DNA from 3 places in the Fictibacillus sp. UD genome. Region 1 is predicted to be linked to each of the others. Evidence: riboswitches for the same ligand, from Rfam matches in the RefSeq annotation. Region 1 holds a riboswitch; each other region holds the start of a gene.
What was found. Region 1 has a riboswitch for S-adenosylmethionine ahead of metK (methionine adenosyltransferase). Riboswitches for the same ligand answer to the same signal wherever they lie in the genome.
Positions count from the first base shown of each region.

Region 2: linked by a shared signal. The riboswitch ahead of P8610_RS09705 (methionine ABC transporter ATP-binding protein) and the one ahead of metK (methionine adenosyltransferase) in region 1 are both predicted to bind S-adenosylmethionine.
Region 3: linked by a shared signal. The riboswitch ahead of P8610_RS12260 (sulfite oxidase-like oxidoreductase) and the one ahead of metK (methionine adenosyltransferase) in region 1 are both predicted to bind S-adenosylmethionine.

Region 1 covers NZ_JARUHH010000001.1:36,610-44,036, reverse strand. The annotation lists gene P8610_RS00235 (glycosyltransferase family 4 protein) at 1-458, shown strand, start outside; gene metK (methionine adenosyltransferase) at 724-1,929, opposite strand; SAM riboswitch class I at 2,092-2,222, opposite strand; gene pckA (phosphoenolpyruvate carboxykinase (ATP)) at 2,486-4,069, shown strand; gene P8610_RS00220 (MFS transporter) at 4,203-5,495, shown strand; gene P8610_RS00215 (TetR family transcriptional regulator) at 5,440-6,054, shown strand; gene P8610_RS00210 (alpha/beta hydrolase family protein) at 6,069-6,866, opposite strand; gene P8610_RS00205 (ABC transporter substrate-binding protein) at 7,029-7,427, shown strand, end outside.
Region 2 covers NZ_JARUHH010000004.1:319,554-326,980, forward strand. The annotation lists gene P8610_RS09680 (PQQ-dependent sugar dehydrogenase) at 1-1,009, shown strand, start outside; gene P8610_RS09685 (thioredoxin family protein) at 1,021-1,359, shown strand; gene sigI (RNA polymerase sigma-I factor) at 1,831-2,586, shown strand; gene P8610_RS09695 (anti-sigma-I factor RsgI family protein) at 2,677-3,825, shown strand; gene P8610_RS09700 (hypothetical protein) at 3,946-4,290, shown strand; SAM riboswitch class I at 4,371-4,498, shown strand; gene P8610_RS09705 (methionine ABC transporter ATP-binding protein) at 4,816-5,841, shown strand; gene P8610_RS09710 (methionine ABC transporter permease) at 5,834-6,502, shown strand; gene P8610_RS09715 (MetQ/NlpA family ABC transporter substrate-binding protein) at 6,530-7,348, shown strand.
Region 3 covers NZ_JARUHH010000006.1:178,184-185,610, forward strand. The annotation lists gene P8610_RS12230 (PadR family transcriptional regulator) at 1-38, shown strand, start outside; gene P8610_RS12235 (HAAS domain-containing protein) at 35-799, shown strand; gene P8610_RS12240 (ATP-binding protein) at 1,002-1,886, shown strand; gene P8610_RS12245 (vWA domain-containing protein) at 1,952-3,883, shown strand; gene P8610_RS12250 (hypothetical protein) at 3,937-4,128, opposite strand; gene P8610_RS12255 (hypothetical protein) at 4,296-4,586, shown strand; gene P8610_RS12260 (sulfite oxidase-like oxidoreductase) at 4,619-5,287, opposite strand; SAM riboswitch class I at 5,363-5,469, opposite strand; gene P8610_RS12265 (hypothetical protein) at 5,510-5,719, opposite strand; gene P8610_RS12270 (hypothetical protein) at 5,752-5,904, opposite strand; gene P8610_RS12275 (S8 family peptidase) at 6,076-7,254, opposite strand.

The DNA.
Region 1 (7,427 bases):
GGCTTATTGTTGGCGACGGTCCTAGCAGACACATTGTTGATCAATGGGAAAAAGAACACCTTAATGTAACATGTGCAGGCTATCTATCTGGTGAAGACCTTGCCGGTGTATATCGTGCGGCTGACCTTTTTATATTTCCTTCTTCAACAGAAACATTCGGCAATGTTGTTTTAGAAGCAGCTGCATCTGGTTTGCCTGCGATTGTATCTAATCGTGGTGGTGTAAAAGAAATCGTTCAAGATGGGCTTACAGGAAGGATTTGTGAAGCTGGAAACGCAGAATCTTTCATACAGAACACAGTATCCATGTTGGATGACCCTCTGCTCTTACAATCTATGAAATTAAAAGCACGGAATTATGCGCTGACTCAATCTTGGTCAGTCATTTTTGGAAACCTGTTCATGCAATATGAAGAAGTTGCTTACAGACAAAACAAAAGCAAAACCATTATTGCTTAAAAAGAACCTATAAAACGAAGGATTACTCATTTTGAGGGAGTAAATCCTTTTTTTTGTGCTCTTCACTTGACGGTAATAGAGTCTGTTTATCGTTTATTGAGTCTAATTTTACTTTATTGAGTCTAAATACTAAATAATGAGTCTAATTTTACTTTATTGAGTCTAAATACTAAATAATGAGTCTTTCTTCAAATTTCGACATTCTGCATGCATGAAAGCATAAAAAAACAGACTCCCTATAGAGGAAGTCTGTCTCATCATATCATTAAATATTAGCTTGTTTTTTAAGCTCTTCTGCTTTATCTGTTTTCTCCCAAGGAAGTTCAACATCTGTACGGCCAAAGTGACCATATGCAGCAGTTTGCTTGTAAATCGGACGACGAAGATCAAGCATCTTGATGATTCCAGCAGGACGTAGATCGAAGTTGTTGCGAACTAGTTCTACAAGAACTTCTTCAGATACTTTACCTGTTTCGAATGTGTTTACAGCGATTGATACCGGTTGAGCAACACCGATTGCATATGCAAGCTGAACTTCAACTTTGTCAGCAAGACCAGATGCAACGATGTTCTTCGCAACATAACGAGCAGCGTATGCAGCAGAACGGTCAACTTTTGTAGCATCCTTACCAGAGAATGCACCGCCACCGTGACGAGCATATCCACCGTAAGTATCAACAATGATCTTACGGCCAGTAAGACCAGCGTCACCTTGAGGTCCACCGATTACGAAACGGCCTGTTGGGTTGATAAAGTATTTTGTGTTCTCATCGATTAATTCAGCAGGAACAACTGGCTTGATTACTTTTTCTTTCACGTCTCTTTGAATTTCTTCAAGCGTGTTTTCCGGGTGATGCTGAGTAGAAATTACAATTGTATCAATACGAACGGGTTTATCGTTCTCATCATATTCAACTGTTACTTGAGTTTTTCCATCTGGACGCAAGTAAGGAATTTCTTCAGACTTACGAACTTCTGTAAGACGGCGAGATAATTTATGAGCTAGTGAGATTGGAAGAGGCATAAGCTCTTCTGTTTCGTTACAAGCAAATCCGAACATTAGACCTTGGTCACCTGCACCGATTGCTTCGATCTCAGCATCTGTCATTGAACCTTCTCTAGCTTCTAGAGCTTGGTCTACACCCATAGCGATATCAGCAGATTGCTCATCGATAGAAGTTAGTACTGCACACGTTTCAGAATCGAAACCATATTTCGCACGGTCATAACCGATTTCTTTAATTGTCTCACGAACTACTTTTGGGATATCTACATAAGTAGAAGTTGTGATCTCACCTGCAACAAGTACTAGACCTGTAGTTACAGATGTTTCACATGCTACACGAGCATTTGCATCATTGGCTAAAATTTCATCTAAAATCGCATCTGAGATTTGGTCACAGATCTTATCTGGATGTCCTTCTGTAACGGATTCAGATGTAAATAAACGACGACTAACTTTTTTGGACAAGTTAATATCCTCCCTTTAACTGCTTTCAGTATGATACGGTACTTTATTCTTATCTATTTTGTACAGTTTATGTTCTTTACTTGAAAAAGGCATAAAAAAAGCCCTTCCCTGTTTCACATACATTCACGAGGGAAAAGGTTTATAAATCCAAATGCCTTCAACCTCTTATTGTCCAAGGTTATTTTCACCTTGCAGGTTAGCACCTTTTCATTTCGAGTGGATCGTAATTCACCACTTTCATGTCGGTTGCTGGGTTTCATAGGGCCTGTCCCTCCACCTACTCAGAATAAGAGTAGCCGTTCTCGAAATATGATAGCGCAATGGTACACCTATGTCAATAGAAAACAACAGGAATATCAATAACTTTAGAGTGCTGAGATGTTATTGTTGAAAGCGTTTTTAATATGATGGATAATACTCGTTGGATTATGATCTTTTTTTGTGAAGTACGAACTTTTTTGATGCACTTTCATAAAATAGTATACATTATTTAATTTAATGTGTTATACTAATTTTCGAATATATCACTCTAGGATAAAGGATGGTACTGTCTGATATGAATACTTTGGAATTTACGACAACCCTAAATGATCTTGTGACCCGTGGAACAACTCACCAGAACTTACCTGTTCCGGTTTTAGTAGAAAAATCTCTTAAGCGCAAAGAGGGCATCCTGACATCCACAGGAGCACTTCAAGCTACTACGGGGAAATACACAGGCCGTTCCCCTGAGGATAAATTTATCGTTGAAGACGCTTCTGTTAAAGATTCAATTGATTGGGGAAAAGTAAATAAGCCATTTTCACCTGAAAACTTTGATAAATTATACAAAAAAGTACTTCAATACTTAGGCAGCAAAGAGGAATTATTCGTATTCAAAGGGTTTGCTGGTGCAGACCGTGAGTATCGTCTTCCTATTCAAGTTATTAACGAGTACGCTTGGCATAACTTGTTTGCTCATCAAATGTTCGTACGCCCGAACCAAGATGAGCTGGCTGCACACGAATCACAATTCACGGTAGTTTCAGCACCTGGATTCCAAGCAAATCCAGCTGAAGATGGAACAAATTCCGAAACATTTATCATCATATCCTTCGAGAAACGCATCGTACTCATCGGTGGTACAGAATATGCCGGTGAGATTAAGAAATCCGTTTTCTCAGTTATGAATTACATGCTTCCTGAAAAAGGGATTCTTTCTATGCATTGTTCAGCAAACGTTGGAAATGAAGGGGACGTTGCACTTTTCTTTGGTCTTTCTGGAACTGGAAAAACTACACTATCCGCAGATCCAAACCGCCGTTTGATCGGGGATGATGAACACGGCTGGGCTAACACAGGCGTCTTCAACATTGAGGGCGGATGTTACGCAAAAACAATCGATCTATCTAAAGAAAAGGAGCCGCAAATTTGGAATGCGATCCGTTTTGGAAGCGTACTAGAAAATGTCATGATCGATCCAGATTCCAGAGTAGCTGATTACAAGGACTCTACATTAACAGAAAATACACGAGCAGCTTATCCAGTAGATGCGATTCCAAATATTATTCAACCAAGTGTTGCAGGCCATCCGAACACGATCATCTTCTTAACGGCTGATGCATTCGGAGTATTGCCTCCAATCAGCAAACTAACTAAGGAACAAGCGATGTACCATTTCTTGTCTGGCTACACAAGTAAGCTTGCTGGAACTGAAAGAGGTGTAACATCACCACAAGCAACGTTCTCTACTTGCTTCGGTGCACCTTTCCTTCCATTACCAGCAACAGTTTACGCTGAAATGCTTGGAAAGAAAATTGATCAGCACAATGTGCAAGTGTACCTCGTTAACACTGGGTGGTCTGGTGGAGAGTACGGTGTTGGAAGTCGTATGAACTTAGGACACACACGTGCAATGGTGCAGGCAGCATTAGAAGGTGAGCTAGCTTCTGTTGAAACCGTTGTAGATCCTATCTTCGGCCTTCATATCCCAACACATTGTCCTGGTGTACCTGATCAAGTTCTTCAACCGAAGAAAACTTGGGCAGACCAAGATCAATATGATGTGAAAGCAAAAGAACTTGCTGCTAAATTTAAAGCGAACTTCGAAAAGTTCAATTCCGTGTCATCTGAGATTTCACAAGCTGGACCATTGGTATAATTACAAAAAACAGCCTCCCCGTGTAATGGGGGGCTGTTTTTTTGTATTTATTGGAAACTTTTTATTGTAAAATGACATCGGTGTCGATTATAATAGTGACATGGATGTCAATTATATTTTAGGGGCTGATGAATTGGAACAATCTTCAGAAAAACTGCTTCAAAACAAACCGTATCGTTTTTTAATTTCTGCACAGTTCATTTCGAACCTTGGCGACTGGCTCTCTATCCTGGCCATTTTTACTCTTGTAGGGCTAAAATGGAATGCAACACCACTTGAAATTTCTTTGATTGTTTTGTCCCTCGCTATTCCTATGACATTATTAGGACCGATCTCTGGAGTTTTTGCTGATCGTTTAGAAAGAAAATACGTCATGATCGCATCTGATATCGCAAGAGGATTTGTCATAATGGGCTTGATTTTTGCAGATCAATTATGGCACATCTATACGTTATTATTCTTACTTGGGGTATGTTCTTCTATATTTAATCCCGCAAAAAACGGAAAACTTAAGGAAATCGTACCAAATCGGCATATGCAGCAAGCGGCATCTATAAGCTCATTGATTGAAAATGGCACAAAAATCATCGGTCCTGCATTAAGCGGATTTCTTCTTCTGCTCTGGGATATCAAAATCATCTTTGTCATTGACTCGTTATCATTCTTTCTATCTGCTCTTCTATTATTTAAAGTCCCAGTCAATCATTCCAAACTCCTCACTTCATCGACAGAAAATAAAGCTTCACAAAGTTTTACAGAAGAATTGAAAGATGGTTTTTTGTTTATAAGATCTGTTCCTTTCATTTTTTACGGAACAATATTAATGGCCGTGATGATGTTTGTGCTGCAGATGGCAGACTCACAGTTTGTGGTTTTATTTAGAGAACTTAAAGAAGTTTCCTCAAGCCTGATTGGAACAGTTATGGCAGCTTCAGGTGCTGGGTTTATTATTTCGGGTCTTTTACTAAGCAAGATCGAGGTAAAAAAAGTAGTGAACAGTATGATAGGCGGTTGTTTCATATTAGGAGCAGGTTTCGGAAGCATCGCTTTACTTACGTATATCCAACTACCATTCCCCTTTGTATGGGCGTCTATCTTGGCCTGCATCGGCTCATTGGGAGCAGGATTCGTATTTATTCCATTTCAGTCAACCGTTATGAAGGAAACTCCTTCTGAAATGAGCGGACGAACACTTGGCACAATCGGCAGCATCATGATGTTTTCAAGTTTGACAGGACCTCTCGCAGGTGGAATTCTAGGAAACTATTTAGGCGTCGTGCCTCTGTTCCTGGCAGCAGCTAGTGGATTATGCCTCATAAGTGTGATAGCCTTTTTCTTAAGAAAACCATTCGGAAAGGAAAAAACAAAATATGTCACCGAAAGTAACAAAGAGTCACAAAGAGCAGCGGAGGCTCAGCATTCTTAATGCGGCTAAAGAGATATTTGCTAAAAAAGGATACGAAGCTTTTGTTATGCAAGATGTAATCGATGCTGTTGATTTGAGCAGAGGTGGCGTGTATTCTTATTTTTCCAATAAGGAAGATTTGTTTGAATCCGTCTTGCAGTCCATGAATGAATCGTTTAGTAGCGGGATTAAACAACTAGCTGATACCGATTCGATCTGGCAATCTCTTTTAAACGAATTTGAGAGCTATAAGGAGATTGAGGACAAACAAGATTCGATTACTGCTGTGCAAATTGAATTCTTTCTGATCAATCGAAGAGTACCAGAAAAAGCTGCTTATTTTAAAAATCGTTACAAATATGCGATTGATCAATTTGTTTGGCTGTTTCAGCAAGGGGTAGAAAAAGGAGAGTTCCAGCCAAAGTATCCGCTAGAAGCAATCGCAAGATATTATATAACGTTTAACGACGGCATTCATATTTCAACCGTATTTGTTTCAAAACAAGATATTGATTACAACCAGCAAATTGACCTCTTCTTATCCCAGATTTCTTACATGCTAGGCGTTAAACAAAAATAAACAGGAGCTGATTCTCATTCAGCTCCTGTTCCATGTTCCTTCATCCATTCGCATAAGGCGTATGTAATTTTCCGGTTTTCTTTCGGCGGGAAGTAGTGCGTGTATTCGGGGTAGATCCAGGTTTCACATGGCTTCCCCAGCTCTTTTAACCTTTTTTCAATTTTACGTGTATGCTCCACACTTACGTTTTCATCTTTCATCCCATGAATACAAAGCAATGGTGCCTCTAGTTCCCCTATATAATAGAGCGGTGATCTCCATTCAAATTCTTCCGGATATTTTTCTGGTGTTCCTCCAATAACCCGCTTCATCATTCTTCGTAAATCTTCTCTCTCTTCATACGTGATAGCCATATCCGTCACACCGCCCCACGTTACTACAGAGCGAATCTCAGGAAACTTTATAGCCGTAAAAAGAGCCATCGGTCCTCCTCTAGAAAAACCAAACACATGAATGTTATTTTCATCAACTTTCGGAAACTGTTTTAATACTTCAAATGCAGCAAAAGCATCTGTACGGTCTTCTCCAGCAAAATCCTCATTCCCCTCTCCGCCTTGGTTCCCTCGATAATAAGGTGCCATTACAATAAAACCTTGAGAAGCAAACTGAATGATACGTGCAATCCTTACCATCCCTACCGATTTAATTCCGCCTCGAAGGTATAGAAACCCCGGAAAAGGCCCTTTCCCTTCTGGCAATGCTGCCAGCCCTTTAATTTTTAATCCATCATTTAAATAAGTGACAACATACAGCCGAATTGTAGGATGTGGGGAAGGAAATCGCTGCCACTCTATAATTTTTGCTTTTTTCATTCCAACACTCCTTGAAGTTTTAGTAGGCAAACACACATTTACAGCAATCACATACATTATTACATAAAAGTCATGACTTCATCCCTATTTGCAGGAGGATCAAATATGAAACTGATTAAAAGAAAATTAAGCATACTGTTCACATGTTTACTAGCCTTCTCCATGCTCTTAACAGGGTGCAACAACTCAAGCCCTAAACAAGAAAAAGTACGAATTGCAGAAGTAACCCGCTCTATCTTTTATGCCCCTCAATATGTTGCAATTGAAAAGGGATTTTTTAAAGATGAAGGTTTGGATGTAGAGCTAACAACCACTTGGGGCGGCGACAAAACGATGACTGCGTTATTGTCAGATGGTGCAGATGTTGCACTTGTTGGTTCTGAAACAACGATCTACGTACATGCTCAAGATTCTACAGATCCCGTTATCAATTTTGCACAGCTAACGCAAACAGACGGTACGTTTTTAGTGGCCCGTAAAAAACCAGAATTCTTTTCATGGGATCAGTTAAAAGGCAGTACGTTCTTAGGACAGCGTAAAGGTGGTATGCCGCAAATGGCT
Region 2 (7,427 bases), on a different contig from region 1:
CTCGATATTCAGTGGATGCAGTTCTTTAAATAAAGGCGAAGTAAAACCAGATTCACATGAAACGATTGTGAAAAAATTAAATATTCCGTGGCAGATTAACGGCACCCAAAATGAAATGTGGATAAGCGAAAGATCAGGGGGGCTTGTTTCAATAGGGCCAAAGCATAAAAAAACCTCTTATACCCCTGAGTTTTCGTCAGCTTTATCTGATGATGGGGAAGGAGGTTTTCTTGGTTTTGTGTTGGATCCGAATTTTGAAACAAACAAAATAGCCTATGCTTATTACACATATGAGAAAAAGGGAAGATTGTTAAACCGAATCGTTAAAATGAACTTTGAGACAGGAAAATGGATTGAAAATCAAATCCTTCTTGATGACATTCCAGGTGGTTTTACACACAATGGTGGCAGGCTTAAATGGGGACCAGATAAAAAGCTGTATATCACAACAGGTGATAGCGGTGATGAGAACCTTTCACAGAATTTGGACAGCCTTGCAGGTAAGATTTTAAGAATAAACAGCGACGGGACGATTCCTAAAGATAACCCGTTCTATCCATCCCCTGTTTATACATATGGCCATCGAAATCCTCAAGGAATGACTTGGGATGAAGAAGGCACCATGTATGCCGCTGAACATGGATCATCGAACTATGACGAAATAAATAAAATTAGTCCTGGTAAGAACTATGGCTGGCCCGTTATACGTGGAAATGAAAGAAGAGAAGGTATGGAAATTCCATGGATCCACTCTGGCAAAGAAACGTGGGCGCCTTCTGGGATACATTATAAAAAAGGATTCATTTATATAGCATCCTTACGAGGAGAAAGTGTAATGAAAGTTAAGACATCTTCCAAAAAGCAAACCTTAATTGTTACCAATGAAGGACGAATTCGTGATATTCTAGTTGATGGAAATGAAATGTACATTGTAACGAACAATACAGATGGAAGAGGGCAGCCGTCTAAAGATGACGATCGGTTGCTAAAAGTTCCATTAGAAAAATAATGGAGTAATTTATGAATGAAATCACACGAAATAACTGGGATGCCGTTATCGAGCAATCGCTAAGCAAACCTTACTTTCTATATTTAGAAACGCCGCTTTGCGGAACATGTAAAATGGGAAAGAAGATGTTTGAAGTTGCGGTAGAAACCATTCGCGTTCAAAAAGGCGAAAATGTTGCAGTAGGAATAAGTAATATTAATGAAATGCCCGAGCTAGCTTCAAAATATGGCGTAACAAGCGTGCCATGTTTACTAATCCTTTCGAGGGGAATCGTCATTAATCGAATTTATGCGCTCCAATCAGCAGGAAATATTTATCAATCAATGTTGAAAATTGTTGAAAAGGAATAAATAGGTTGAAAAAAATGTGTGAAACACCCCACAATTTTTTTATTTCGTCCTAATTCTATAAAAAAATCACTTTTTCGGGGGTTAAAACCCAAGAAAAAAATGGTAATTTAATGTCGCTGTCACACTTCTTTGTAACAAAAAGGAGTGTGTTTTTTCTTTTATAAAAATAGCGTTAAGCACTATGCAAAAGGGTTTAATGAGTTTTCATGAAAATTATCAGTTTGTTTTGTTTATTCAGTATTTTAACGATAACGTCACAAATGTTACGAGCGTTGTAATATTGTTATAGAACTGTATCCTACAAATGTCAAAAGTCATGGTATAAATGAATAGGAGAGCTTGTTAGCATGTTTGCTCCCGTCTTAATTGTGGTAAATAAGAATGATTTTATTTTTAAAACAAAAACAAACGAATTTTAAATAAACCGAACAAAACAGAAAGCAATTTTTCTAACAGAGGTGATTGATAATCATGGCATCTTTAAACTTAAATGCAGTATTTCCGATTGCAAAAAATAAACTAACTAGCATAGAAGATAAGGTTTTAACGATCCAAGAAAGAAACGATGAGAAACTTAGGAATGAACTTATAGGTGATTACCAACCATTTATTAAGAAAGTAACTTCTAAAGTTTGTTCTCAATATATAGATCGTACAATGGACGAGTTTAGTGTAGGTCTTTTTGCCTTCAATGAAGCAATCGACCAATATCAAGAAGGCCAAGGAAGCCGTTTCTTATCATTTGCTGATATGGTTATTAGACGCAGAGTGATTGATTATATTCGAAAAGAAGTACGCCAGAACAGACTGATCTTCTTACAGCCAGACGAGGAAGATGAAGAAGGACGTTTAGAAGAAAGTTACGCAGAGCAAAAAGCTGCGATGGATCATTTTGAAGGCCAGATTCAAGTTGAAAATCGTGTATATGAAATTGAAGAGTACCAAAAGTTACTAAAAACATTTGGATTAAACTTTAAAGTATTAAGCAAACATTGTCCAAAGCACGTAGATGCACGTGAAAATGCTAAAGAAATTGCACGTTTATTAGCTGAAAACGAAGAACTTGCCGCATTTTTAAAGGAAAAAAAGCAATTGCCAATAAAAGATTTATTAAATATGGTATCCTGTAGTCGTAAAACCATAGAGAGAAATCGAAAGTATATAATAGCAGTATCACTTATATATTTAGGCGATTTTCAAGCGCTGAAATCTTACATTCAGCCATAAGGTGAGGTAAAGATGATTACATGGTAAGAGAGTTTCAGCTTCTCTTACCTGTAATTTATACTGATCCTGCTACATGCGGGAGGGATATCATTGAAAAACGGCAGCGGCATTGTCATTGAAGTTCAGAATAAAAAAGCAACACTTCTCATGAAGGATGGAACATTTGTTTCGGTAAGAGTCCCAGCAGGAAAAAGGCCTCTTATAGGCAATGAGTATCAGGCTTCTTATTTTTCGCAAAGAAAAAGGAGTCTTTTTGTGTTGCCATCCATTTCTTTATCTATAGCAGCACTAGTTGCCTTTCTTTTTTTCTCAGGCTTTATCCCTTATACCAGTAAGCAAGCAGCTGCAGCATATGTCAGTTTTGATATTAATCCAAGCCTAGAAGTTGGCGTGGATGAGGATATGCGTGTCGTGGAAATTGATGCTTTTAATAACGAAGCAGAACATATCATAAAGAAATATGAATTTTCTAAGGATAAGTCCATACCGCTTGAACAATTCGCAGATCAACTGATAAAAGCATATGAATCAGAAGGTTATATGGACGATAATCAATCCATGCTGATCACTTCAGTCTCAGACAGCTCAAGCGATAAAAAGACTAAAAAAGAGCTGGATAAAGCATTGAATACTATTGTAAAAAAAGCTGTTGTTCAATATCCTGTGGCAATCACTGTTACAGAATCGAACGAAGATACTCGTAAAAAAGCAAAGCAGCTTGGAGTATCATCGGGTAAATATACTGCATTCCAAAAAGCAAATGAAAATGGAAGAACATATAAAGAAGAAAAGATCAAAGAAGTTAAGTTTCAAGAACTGAAGGTTAATACAGCTTCTTCAAAAGATATTAAAGTAGTTCCGCATCCTCGTAAGATTAAGTCATCACAGCATGAAATTAAGCAAAAATCTGATAAGCCTGTCTTGGATCAAAAGAAACGAGAGCATGATCATAGCCACCATAACAAGAAAGCACAAAAAGATCTTGTGAAAGCTCAAAAGCCGATCAAAATAAAGGCAGACGAAAAACAAGTTAAAAAAAGTAAGCACAACCATATAAGCATAAATAAAAAGCAAAATGAAAAAAGACCTGAAACAAAAAATGCTGTACCCAAAAACGGATATGAATCGAGAAATGCTGGTAAGCCACAAAAGCAAAATCACAAAAGTGATAACAAACAGCAACACAAACAGCAACACAAACAGCAACAAAAACAGCAAAAAAATGAACATAAGCACTAATTTTGAGTAAACCTGTCGTAATACCAATTACGATTTCTTGCGACTGTCGAAGAGTTTATAAAGGTATGTGAATATTCCTCTCGAATCGGTGAAGTAACAACCAATTCGGGGGGGATTTTTATGTTAGATATTTACTACTTTGAAAGCCAGATTGCCAAAAGCCCATATCTTTCACTTTATAATATTCCTGTGAAACCCAGCTTCAAATTCAAGGATGAAACGACTCTCAAAATAGAATACAGAGAAGGAGTAAGGAATCGGACTGTAACATTTACAGGGAATCCGAAATATCTTTCCTTAATGTTAGAAGGGAAGATGAAGCTAAGTACATTGCTGAGGCAAGAGATGATAGAGTTTCATGGAACACTAAGGCAACGATTAAAATGGGAAGCCATTTTTTACTTAAGTTCGCATTGGGAACAAATCTCCGCAGGTGTTTTAGTTAGAACTGCAAAAAATATTTGACACAAATCGACAAGGATGATAATATTCTTCACAGTGATTCAAAACATGTAACGCTTTAACTTAATAAAGTAACACTTTTTTACTTATCACGAGAGGTGGAGGGACTGGCCCTATGAAACCCGGCAACCGCTAGAACGTATGCATTGCATTCGATCTAGAAAGGTGCCAATTCCTGCAAGACTTTTATTAAGGTCTTGGGAGATGAGGAGAACGTGCATAGAATATTATATGCCTTTCTGCTCATATTGAAGCAGAGAGGCATTTTTTGTTTGGCTATGATTAAATAATATTTGTTTTTAGTAATTTCTTTAAACGACATCATTGCCAAGTTGATTGGAGTGCAAGGTGCGAGACTCCTGCGGGACAAGCGGTCAGGTGAGACACTTAAGAGTGAAACGTTACGAATGTGGCTCACCGCCTTCCCCGCGGAAAGCGAGCACCTGAAAAGGAAATCAACTACCTTCAAAATCAGCTGTGAGAATTCAATAAACAGCTTTATTTTTTATAAGAAATGAGGTAAGAATCTTGATTAATCTACAATCAGTCCGTAAAGTCTTTCAAACCAAAGATGGTGAAGTGAAGGCTGTTGATACGGTGGATTTAAACATAAAACAAGGAGAAATATACGGAATTATCGGTTACAGTGGTGCAGGAAAGAGTACCCTTATTCGTATTCTGAACATGTTAGAACGTCCGACTAGCGGAACCGTTACAATCGGTGGTAAAAACATGTCGGAGCTTTCTTCAAAAAAGTTAAGAGAAGCTAGACAAGAAATCTCGATGATCTTTCAGCATTTCAACCTTCTATGGTCTAGAACGGTAAGAGAAAACATTGCTTTTCCACTTGAAATTGCTGGCTATCCAAAAGAAAAAATCAAACAGCGAGTTGATGAACTGATCGACCTAGTTGGATTGGAAGGACGCGGTGGATCTTATCCATCACAGCTAAGTGGCGGTCAGAAGCAGCGTGTTGGTATTGCTCGTGCACTTGCGAATGAACCAAAAGTTCTTTTATGTGATGAAGCCACTTCAGCACTTGATCCTAAAACGACAGACAGCATTCTGGATCTGCTCGTTGAAATCAACCAGAAGCTCGATTTAACGATTGTTCTTATCACACATGAGATGCACGTAATCAGAAAGATCTGTCATCGTGTAGCGGTAATGGAAAAAGGAAAGGTCGTTGAAGAAGGCGATGTACTGAATGTCTTTAAAAATCCGAAAGAACCCATCACGAAGGATTTTGTGAAACAAGTAACAGAGCCTGAAGAAACCGTTGATACGATCAAACAATTTATTGAAGAGTTCCCAGAAGGACGAATCGTTCAGCTTACATTTATAGGTGGCCGGGCAGGGCAGCCATTAATTACAGAATTAATTCGAAATTACGAAGTGGATGTAAACATTCTGCAAGGTAAAATAACACAAACTCAAAATGGACCTTATGGCACGTTGTTTATCCAGATTAAAGGTTCAGAATCTGCACTATCTCGCGCAATGGAGTTCTTAAATAGTGTGCAGGTTGAAGTAGAGGTGATTCATAATGCTTAGTACATGGTTCCCAAACGTACAATGGGACGTTCTTTTAGAAGCGACGAAAGAAACATTATATATGTCAGCTATTTCAGTCGTGATCACATTCATCCTAGGCTTAGCACTTGGACTGGCCTTATTTTTAACATCTCCTGGAAACTTATGGGGAAATAAATTTTTAAACAGTGTAATAGCGATAATCGTTAACGTATTTCGTTCGATCCCGTTCATTATCTTAATTATTTTATTGATTCCTTTTACACGCTTTATCGTTGGTACAATGCTTGGTGCAGAAGCAGCACTTCCAGCCTTAATTGTAGGAGCAGCCCCATTTTACGCTCGTATGGTTGAGATCGCTTTGAGAGAGATTAATAAAGGGGTCATTGAAGCTGCGAAGTCCATGGGTGCTACAAACACTCAGATTATTTTCAAGGTTTTAATTCCTGAAAGTACACCAGCTCTTGTATCAGGAATTACAGTTACAGCGATCGCACTAGTAAGTTACACGGCAATGGCCGGAGTTGTTGGTGCGGGAGGCTTAGGTAACTTGGCTTACATGGAAGGTTATCAACGAGATAACGCGGATGTAACATTGATTTCCACAGTCCTTATCCTGGTTATCGTATTTGTAATCCAATGGATTGGAGACCGTGTTACAACTGCATTAGACAAGAGATAACGTTTAGACAACAAGGAGGAATTTCACATGAAAAAAGTATTATCAGTCCTATTATTAGCTGTCCTTACAGTAGCGCTTGCTGCTTGCGGGAATAAAACAGAAGGCGGAATTAGCGACGAGAAAATCGTTGTTGGCGCATCTAACGTTCCACACGCTGAAATCCTAGAAGAAGCAAAACCTCTTTTAAAAGAAAAAGGCGTTGAACTTGAAATCAAAACATTCCAAGATTACGTTTTGCCGAATAAGTCATTAGATGAAAAAGAAATTGGTGCTAACTACTTTCAGCACGTTCCTTATTTAGAGTCACAAATGAAAGATCATGGCTATAAGTTCGAAAACGCTGGCGGAATCCACATCGAGCCGATCGGTGTTTACTCGAAAAAATACAAATCATTAGATGAATTGCCAGAAGGCGCAACAATCATCATGTCTAACTCTGTAGCTGATCACGGCCGTATGCTTGCATTGCTTGAAAAAGAAGGTTTGATCAAAGTTAAAGAGGGTGCTGGATACGAAGCACAAGTAAAAGATATTGCTGAAAATCCAAAGAAACTTAAATTTAAAGCTGACGTTGATGCAGGAATGCTGCCAAAAGCATATAAAAATGGTGAAGGCGATGCTGTACTCATCAACACAAACTATGCGATTGATGCTGGCCTCAATCCACAAAAAGATGCCATTGCACTTGAAGGAACTGATTCACCATTCGTAAACATCATCACAGTGCGTGAAGGTGACAAAGATAAGAAATCAGTAAAAGCATTAGTAGAAGTATTACGTTCAAAAGAAATTCAAGCTTTCATCGAAAAGAAATATGAAGGCGCAGTAGTACCGGTAACGGAATAATTGAGAGAGAACTGACTTAAACTTTTTAAGTCAGTTTTTTTTGATTGAAAATGACTTTACAACACTTTTATAGTCCTTC
Region 3 (7,427 bases), on a different contig from region 1:
TGGATCAAATTTTGCAAAAGAAAGGAAGCGAAAAATGAATGCGCCAAAACATACGTTAACGGCAGAAAGTCAGGATTTTTTAGATAACTTAAGACTTTATTTATTCTCAAGTGGTAAAAAGGACGACGAGATTAATGAAATCGTAGAAGAATTAGAAGATCATCTGATGGAAGCGGAAAAGCGCGGCAAATCCGTTCAGCATATTGTCGGAAGCTCGCCAAAAGTATACATGAAGCAGCTATCAGAGGAGATGTCGTTTGATTTCAAATGGTTATCGTATTTTCCAGTGATCGTACTAGGGGTCTTTGCTTATGTGCTGTTAGGAGATGCCATCAGAGGCGGAGTGCAATATTCGCTTCTTCAAGTCATCGGATATCCTGTGGCATGCTTGCTTCTAACTCTGTTATATATGAAAACCTTCAAGTTCTTAGCTAGCCGAGAGCTTTCTAAAGTTAAAAACGGAGTAATTTTTTTCTTGTTAGGAAGTTTTCCATTCGCTCTCTTTTTAGGACTTTTGCTGGCAAACAAAGCATACAATACGCCATCAGTAATTGACCTAGGAACAACAGGAAATATTGTGGCAGCAATACTTGCAGCTGGAATTTTTATCGGAATCGCTTTATGGAGCAAAACGTGGTTTACGATTGTCATACCTGTCATTTTGTTTGTACCTGAATTTCTGATTGGTATGACTTCATTTGAAAAAGAAACGAAGGGAATCATGACGTTATCGATAATGGTTGTGGTGTTCGCAACTTACTACGCGTTCACAGTGAAAAAATCTAAGGAAACTTCATGATTTGAAATGAGAGCTGATTCCTTTTGATCAGCTTTTTTTGTGATGCAATTGCACTTGCATGTTTACCATCAAACACGCCACTTGCACTGAAAAAGCTTACAATGTTACATTGTGTAAGGCTTTACACAGCTAATTAGTGGAAATACTGTTGATAGATAAGGTGATCTTGAAACAGATCATCGAAATAGAAAGGATTTTTGATATGAATCTTCAAATTCCGATTGAAATAAAAGAAAAGCTGCAGAAAGAGGCGACGAAACGATTAGAAAACTTGCCGGATGTATATAAAGAATTGATTGGTGAGCGCGGCTACACAGCGCCTGACGCTTCACTTATAGAAGATGCTGTGATCGCACTGGCATTAGGAAAAAATGTCCTGTTAAAGGGACCGACTGGTTCGGGTAAAACGAAGCTAGCCGAGCTGCTTTCAAACGTGTTCGGACAGCCGCTTCATCAAGTGAACGCTTCTGTTGACTTAGACGCTGAAGCTCTTCTCGGCCACAAAACATTAAGCTACAACGAGGGAAAGCAAGAGATTGAGTTCATTCCAGGACCTGTAACGAAAGCGGCAATGAACGGACACTTTCTCTACATCGATGAGATCAACATCGCAAAACCAGAAACGCTCCCGATTCTAAACGGAATGCTCGATTACCGCCGTACGATTGCAAATCCGTTTACTGGTGAAGTGGTAAAAGCGCAGCCTGGATTCAATGTCATCGCTGCAATTAACGAAGGGTACATCGGAACGGTGCCGCTTAATGAGGCGTTAAAAAATCGCTTCGTTGTGATCGAAGTGCCTTATATTCAAGGTGATACATTAAAAGAAATGCTTAAAAACCAGTCTCAGCAAAAAGACGAAGACGTTCTCTCGAAGTTTGTCCAGCTTTCATCTGACCTTATCGGTCAGGCGAAAGCCGGCCATCTGTCCGAGGACGCCGCATCCATCCGCGCACTGCTAGATGCGGCCGACCTCTCCGTCTACTTGCCGGCGAAGCGCGCCATCCAGCGCGCTATCGCCGACAAGCTCGAAGATGCCCGCGAACGCGCCCTCGTTTCCAACGTGGCTGCGACACTGTTTGCGTAAGCTGGGAAATGGGGTCTGACCCCACACAATTTATTTCCCACGACGATTTTGGAGGTTTTCCCTAGATGAAATTCCTAATATTTGCGGATACAAAGATCGATTCTTTTGTTCACATGCAACTGATCGATCTTTCACGCTCACTCTCAAAAGTGGATAAAATGGATGTTTCGTTCTCGTACCACTCGTACCTTGAACGAAAAAGCGGCGTCACTCACGTCAGCCAATTCTGGAACCCATACCCGCGCGACATTCAGCTGGAAGGCTGGAAATCGGACGTGTATTTGCGCAGCTACGGAACGCAATTTCATACGGATGACCACGTGATTTGGAACACGCTTCAGCAGCTGAAATCCCATCCGCACCGGGAATTTCTCAAGCAGGTCCTTCTATTCGCGGAAGACTTCCGATTAGAACAGATCTGTACATATGACCGGCCGGGGATGATACATGCGTTTAAGCTGCGTAAAGAAACATTCCAGGTGCACTACAATCGGGAGTACCGAAAACATATTCAGCAAAAGCGTGAACTCGACGCGCTTTTTTGTCATATCATCCTTTTAGCCAATAAACGCTTTGTGACGGTGCCGCAAGAAACGCAAGCACTCTACCAAGAGCTGCGACCGCTGCTCACAAAACTAACGACAGCTCAATCAACACAAAACATTGCTGCAATTATCATCCAAATGGCTGAAATCATACAAGCATACACTGACCTGAAAGACATGAAAACCGCTTACCGCAGTTTCAGCGATCAGTCGAAACACACAGATACAACTCAAGAAAACGAACAGGATTTTGACGACCTAACACGCAACAACGAAACAAAAACGAAGAAAACAATTACTAAAGATGATGATTCCGAAAAGGATGAAGACGATCAAGAGAAAGAATCACACTCGTCCTGGCACGATGAAACATCTGACCCCCAGGATTCATTTTTACAAATGGATCTCGATCAAGGGACAAACACGGATTTATTAGGAGAAGGTGCGAGGGAGGCCGAAAGTGGAGATGCGGTGTTTGGATCGGTCCAAACGAGCGCGCAGTCGACGGACAATAACGACTTCAACACCGAAAACGAACACGAAGCCGAAACCGACAACAACCAAACTGGTTCCGACTCTGTCAACCATTTTCCATACGGGGAAGTAAACAAAAACGTAACCGAACACTTTGTTCCTGCAAAACAAGCATCACCAGACGAAATTGCGCAATACGATGAATACAACCAAGAAATTGCTCCGTTCGTCTCGCAGCTCAAACAAAACTTCTTAAAAACGATGGAGCACAAGCGAACAGCACCAAGAGAAGATCTGCATTTTGGAAGACTTGGGAAGAAGCTTACAAGACTAGCAACCGACAAGAACCCAAGACTTTTCCGAAAGAAACAAGAATCTCAGCATGAACTCGACACAACGTTCACGTTGCTCGTAGACTGTTCAGCGTCCATGTTCAACAAGATGGAAGAGACGCAAAAGGGTATCGTTCTTTTTCACGAAACGCTAAAAGCGCTCAGAATTCCGCATTCTGTCGTCGGTTTTTGGGAAGATGCTGCTGATGCTACAACGAACGACCAGCCGAACTACTTTCATGAGGTGATCTCCTACCGAAATTCACTTCATCAGTCAGGGGCATCCATCATCCAGCTCGAGCCGCAAGAAGACAATCGTGACGGCTATTCGATCCGGCGAATGGGTGAGGAGCTCACAAAACGGCTGGAGCAGCAAAAAATTCTGCTCGTTTTCTCAGACGGTGAGCCAGCTGCCTTTGATTACGAAACGCACGGTGTGCTCGATACGCACGAAGCGGTTACTCGAACTCGAAAACTCGGAATCGAAACGATCGGCATGTTTATAGCAAACGGAGAAATAACAGAGGAAGAAGAGAAGCTGATGCAGAACATTTACGGTCCGCAAAACGTTGTTGTACCAAGTGCTGCGGAACTTGTGGACTACCTCATGCCTGTACTGCGTAAATTGCTTTTTAAATCTTTATAAAACACCAAAAACGCCAGGGGCATCACAACCCCAGGCGTTTTTTTATGTATGTATTAATACTCTAGCAGCTTCAGCCAAGCAAAGATCACGCCAACAAACCCCGTGTAGCTAAAAATCCTGACAGACCACTCTGGTAAGGCTGTTCGAAGCAGGCTTGAGAATATGCCGACAATAATAAAAGCAGCCAGCAAAATATAAATTGAAATGATATCAAACGGAATCCGAAAAGACAGCCAGTGTTCCATCGCCAAACCTCCCCTAATATGGATAATATCGGTCAAAATGCCTTTACATTAAGAAAGAAATAAAAATTAGCACCCGAAATCCAGCATTCTAAACAGTTAAATCGGGCACCGGAACTAGGGCAAACGCATATTGTATGGTAGATATCAGGGTGTGAGGAGTGAATGGTTTGAACCAGCGTGTAGTAGACGTCATTTTAGCAGAAGCAGAAGAAGAATACTTAGCGAACAATAAGGACGGTGCAACGTTTGCAGCTGAACTCGCCTTACTTGCATCAACGCTAGTAACTGCCGGTGATTTCCTGGCAACTTTTAGTGCTGCCATCGCGCTAAAGCAAATCTACATCGATCAAGCGCAAGCTCAAAAAGATCAGCAAGAACAAGAAGCGCAGATGAAAGAAATCCAAGATCAGTTGACTGCACTCAAAAACGAAATCAAAATGCTAAGGGGGAAAAGGTAGCTTTACTTTTCCCTTTACTTTTTTCCTAACAATCAATCATACTCTTTCTTCTTCCACTCATCCTCAGGCATCTCAAACTCGTCGCTCGAGAAACGCTCCTCCTTGAACGGGTCACCGTACATATGAAACCCATTCTGCTCCCAAAAACCAGGCTGATCTTCCGCTAAAAATTCAAACTTTCGGATCCACTTTGCACTTTTCCAGAAATACAGATGAGGCACAATAAGACGAAGCGGGAAACCGTGCTTGTCTGTCAGCCGTTTACCTTCAAACGAGTGTGCGAGCAGTACATCGTCACGCAGCAGATCTTCAAGTGGCACATTCGTTGTATAATCGTAATCCGCGTGGACCATCACGTACTTCGCTTTCGGATCCACATTAAAGTGCTTCAGAAAGTCTGTAAACTTTACGCCCTCAAACGCATTGTCGAATCGTGACCATCTCGTTACACAATGAATATCGCGTACGACTGTCGTTTGCGGCATCTTCATGATGTCTTCAAAAGTAAATTCGACATGTTTCCCAACGAGTCCTTCTACAGATAACGACCATTTTTTCATGTCATAAACAGGCACGTCACCTTCATGCAAAATGGGAAACCGTTCCGTCATGACTTGTCCAGGCGGCAACCTGCCTTCAAGTTTTTCATCAACCTCAGGAACGCGCATCTTCTTTATGCGATCGGCTTTATTAAGACCCATAAATCACATCATCCTCTCTAATAAACTAAAAAACGCCCTCTTTTAAAAAAAGAGGACGAATGATTCCGTACAATCCTCTTATCTTTCAGTTTTGTAAACTGTTAGATGTAGCACCGTGCCTATAAAATAGGTGGTTGCCGGGCTTCATAGGGCTAAATCCCTCCGCCTGCTCGAAATAAGAGACCGAATAAATCGGCTGAAACGTTATAAAAGTTACACCTATTATGACATAGGGGCATGAAAAATCAATGACATTTCTTTAGATATTCCAAGATACAATACGACAATTCCGAAAATCGCTGTGCTGATCAAGAAAAAGTACACAATTTTTTCTTCTGCTTCTTTTTCGCTCTGTCTTTTTTCAACCTCAGTCGATTCGCTCTTGCCAGAACCTTGCGACGTTCGTTTCTTTTGCTTACCAAAACCAAACATAGGAACAACCTCCGCTCTTAACACGTTTCCTGTTAACAGTTTTTCATATAAAAGCGAATTTTAAACAAGATAGTTTTTGCAAAGCTTTGTTGCTCTTGGAAGTGTTGATTTTCGCTCCAGGCTGCTCGCTTTCCGCGGGGCAGGCGGTGAGCCACATTTGGACGTTTCACTCTTAAGTGTCTCACCTGCCCGCCTGTCCCGCAGGAGTCTCGCAGCCTTCCGCTCCAATCAACATATCAAAGAAGTAATTAGGACAAACCACCTTAAAAACCACATTCTTTTAGGATTTTAAACAAAAAACCCCTAGAAGTCTTATACAAAAGACTTCTAGAGGCTATGAAACAACTTTTCACAAATTATTGCTGTACGGCTTTTGCGGCATTAACACGGCCGTTTTGGAACAGCGTGCCTGTGCCTGTTACAGGATCTGCCGTATCTTCAAGCGCTGCACGGATTTGTGAAGCATTTTTACCTTGAGCGGCGAGAAGTCCAGCTACACCCGCAACAACAGGTGATGCCATGGAAGTACCTGAGAAACTCGCATACTGATTGTTTGGTGTTGTCGAATAGATGGCAACTCCAGGAGCAGCGATATCAACCCACGTACCAAAGTTAGAGAACGAAGCTTTTTGATCGTTTTGATCAGTAGCCGCTACCGCGATCGCGTTCGAATAGTAAGCAGGGTAGCTAGGAAGGGCTACACCAGAGTTGCCAGCCGCAGCTACAACAACGGAACCTTTATTCCAAGCATAGTTCACCGCATCTTGAAGCGTCTGCGTACCTACCGATCCACCAAGACTTAAGTTAATAACCTGCGAGCCTTGGTCAGCCGCATAACGGATGCCTTGTGCAACATCATCCAATGAACCGCTGCCTTCTGCGTCCAGCACGCGAACAGCTAGAATAGAAGCTTTAGGAGCGAGTCCTGCGATACCAACACCGTTATTCGTGTTCGCAGCTGCGATTCCGGCAACGTGAGTTCCATGTTCGTTCTCATCGATCGGGTCGTTGTCATCATCAACAAAGTCAGCACCCTTAATTACTTTTCCGGCTAGATCCGGGTGGTTATAGTCAACGCCTGTGTCAATCACGGCGATTTTTACAGATGACGCACTTTGCGTTGTGTCCCAAGCTTGCTCGGCACTAACTTTTTGAGGAGCGTATTGCTGCTTGTATGCAGGATCGTTCGGAACATAACTTGCATGAAACGTGGCATTTGGCTCAGCGTATTCAACCGAGTCAAGGTTCTCGAAATTCTTAACAGCTTCTGCCACACTGCCATCGACTTTTACAACGGTAAAGTCTTTCGTCACATCCACCACTTTACCGCCAAACTTTGAAACTGTATTTTCAACAGAGCTTGCAGCTGAAACAGAATCTTTAAAGTGTACGATAATTTCCTGAGATGCAGCTTCCTGCTTAGCTGAAGGTGTAAACGAAGCTTCCTTCACTCCTGACTCAGCAGCTGAAGCTGGAAGAGCCAAAGAGACGACTAGTGGTACTGATGCGGCAACTGCCACGAAACGCTTTAACATAAAAATCACTCCTCAGATGTATTTACCAAGCGACTTGGCTTTGGTTAGTAAGGAATTCAACAGCATTCTACAAAACCCTCTATTGTTATCTGAAAATAATTATAACTTACTACAACGCTGTCGAAAGCGAGACTTTTTATCTATGGTTAAAGCGTAACACGTGTAACCATTTT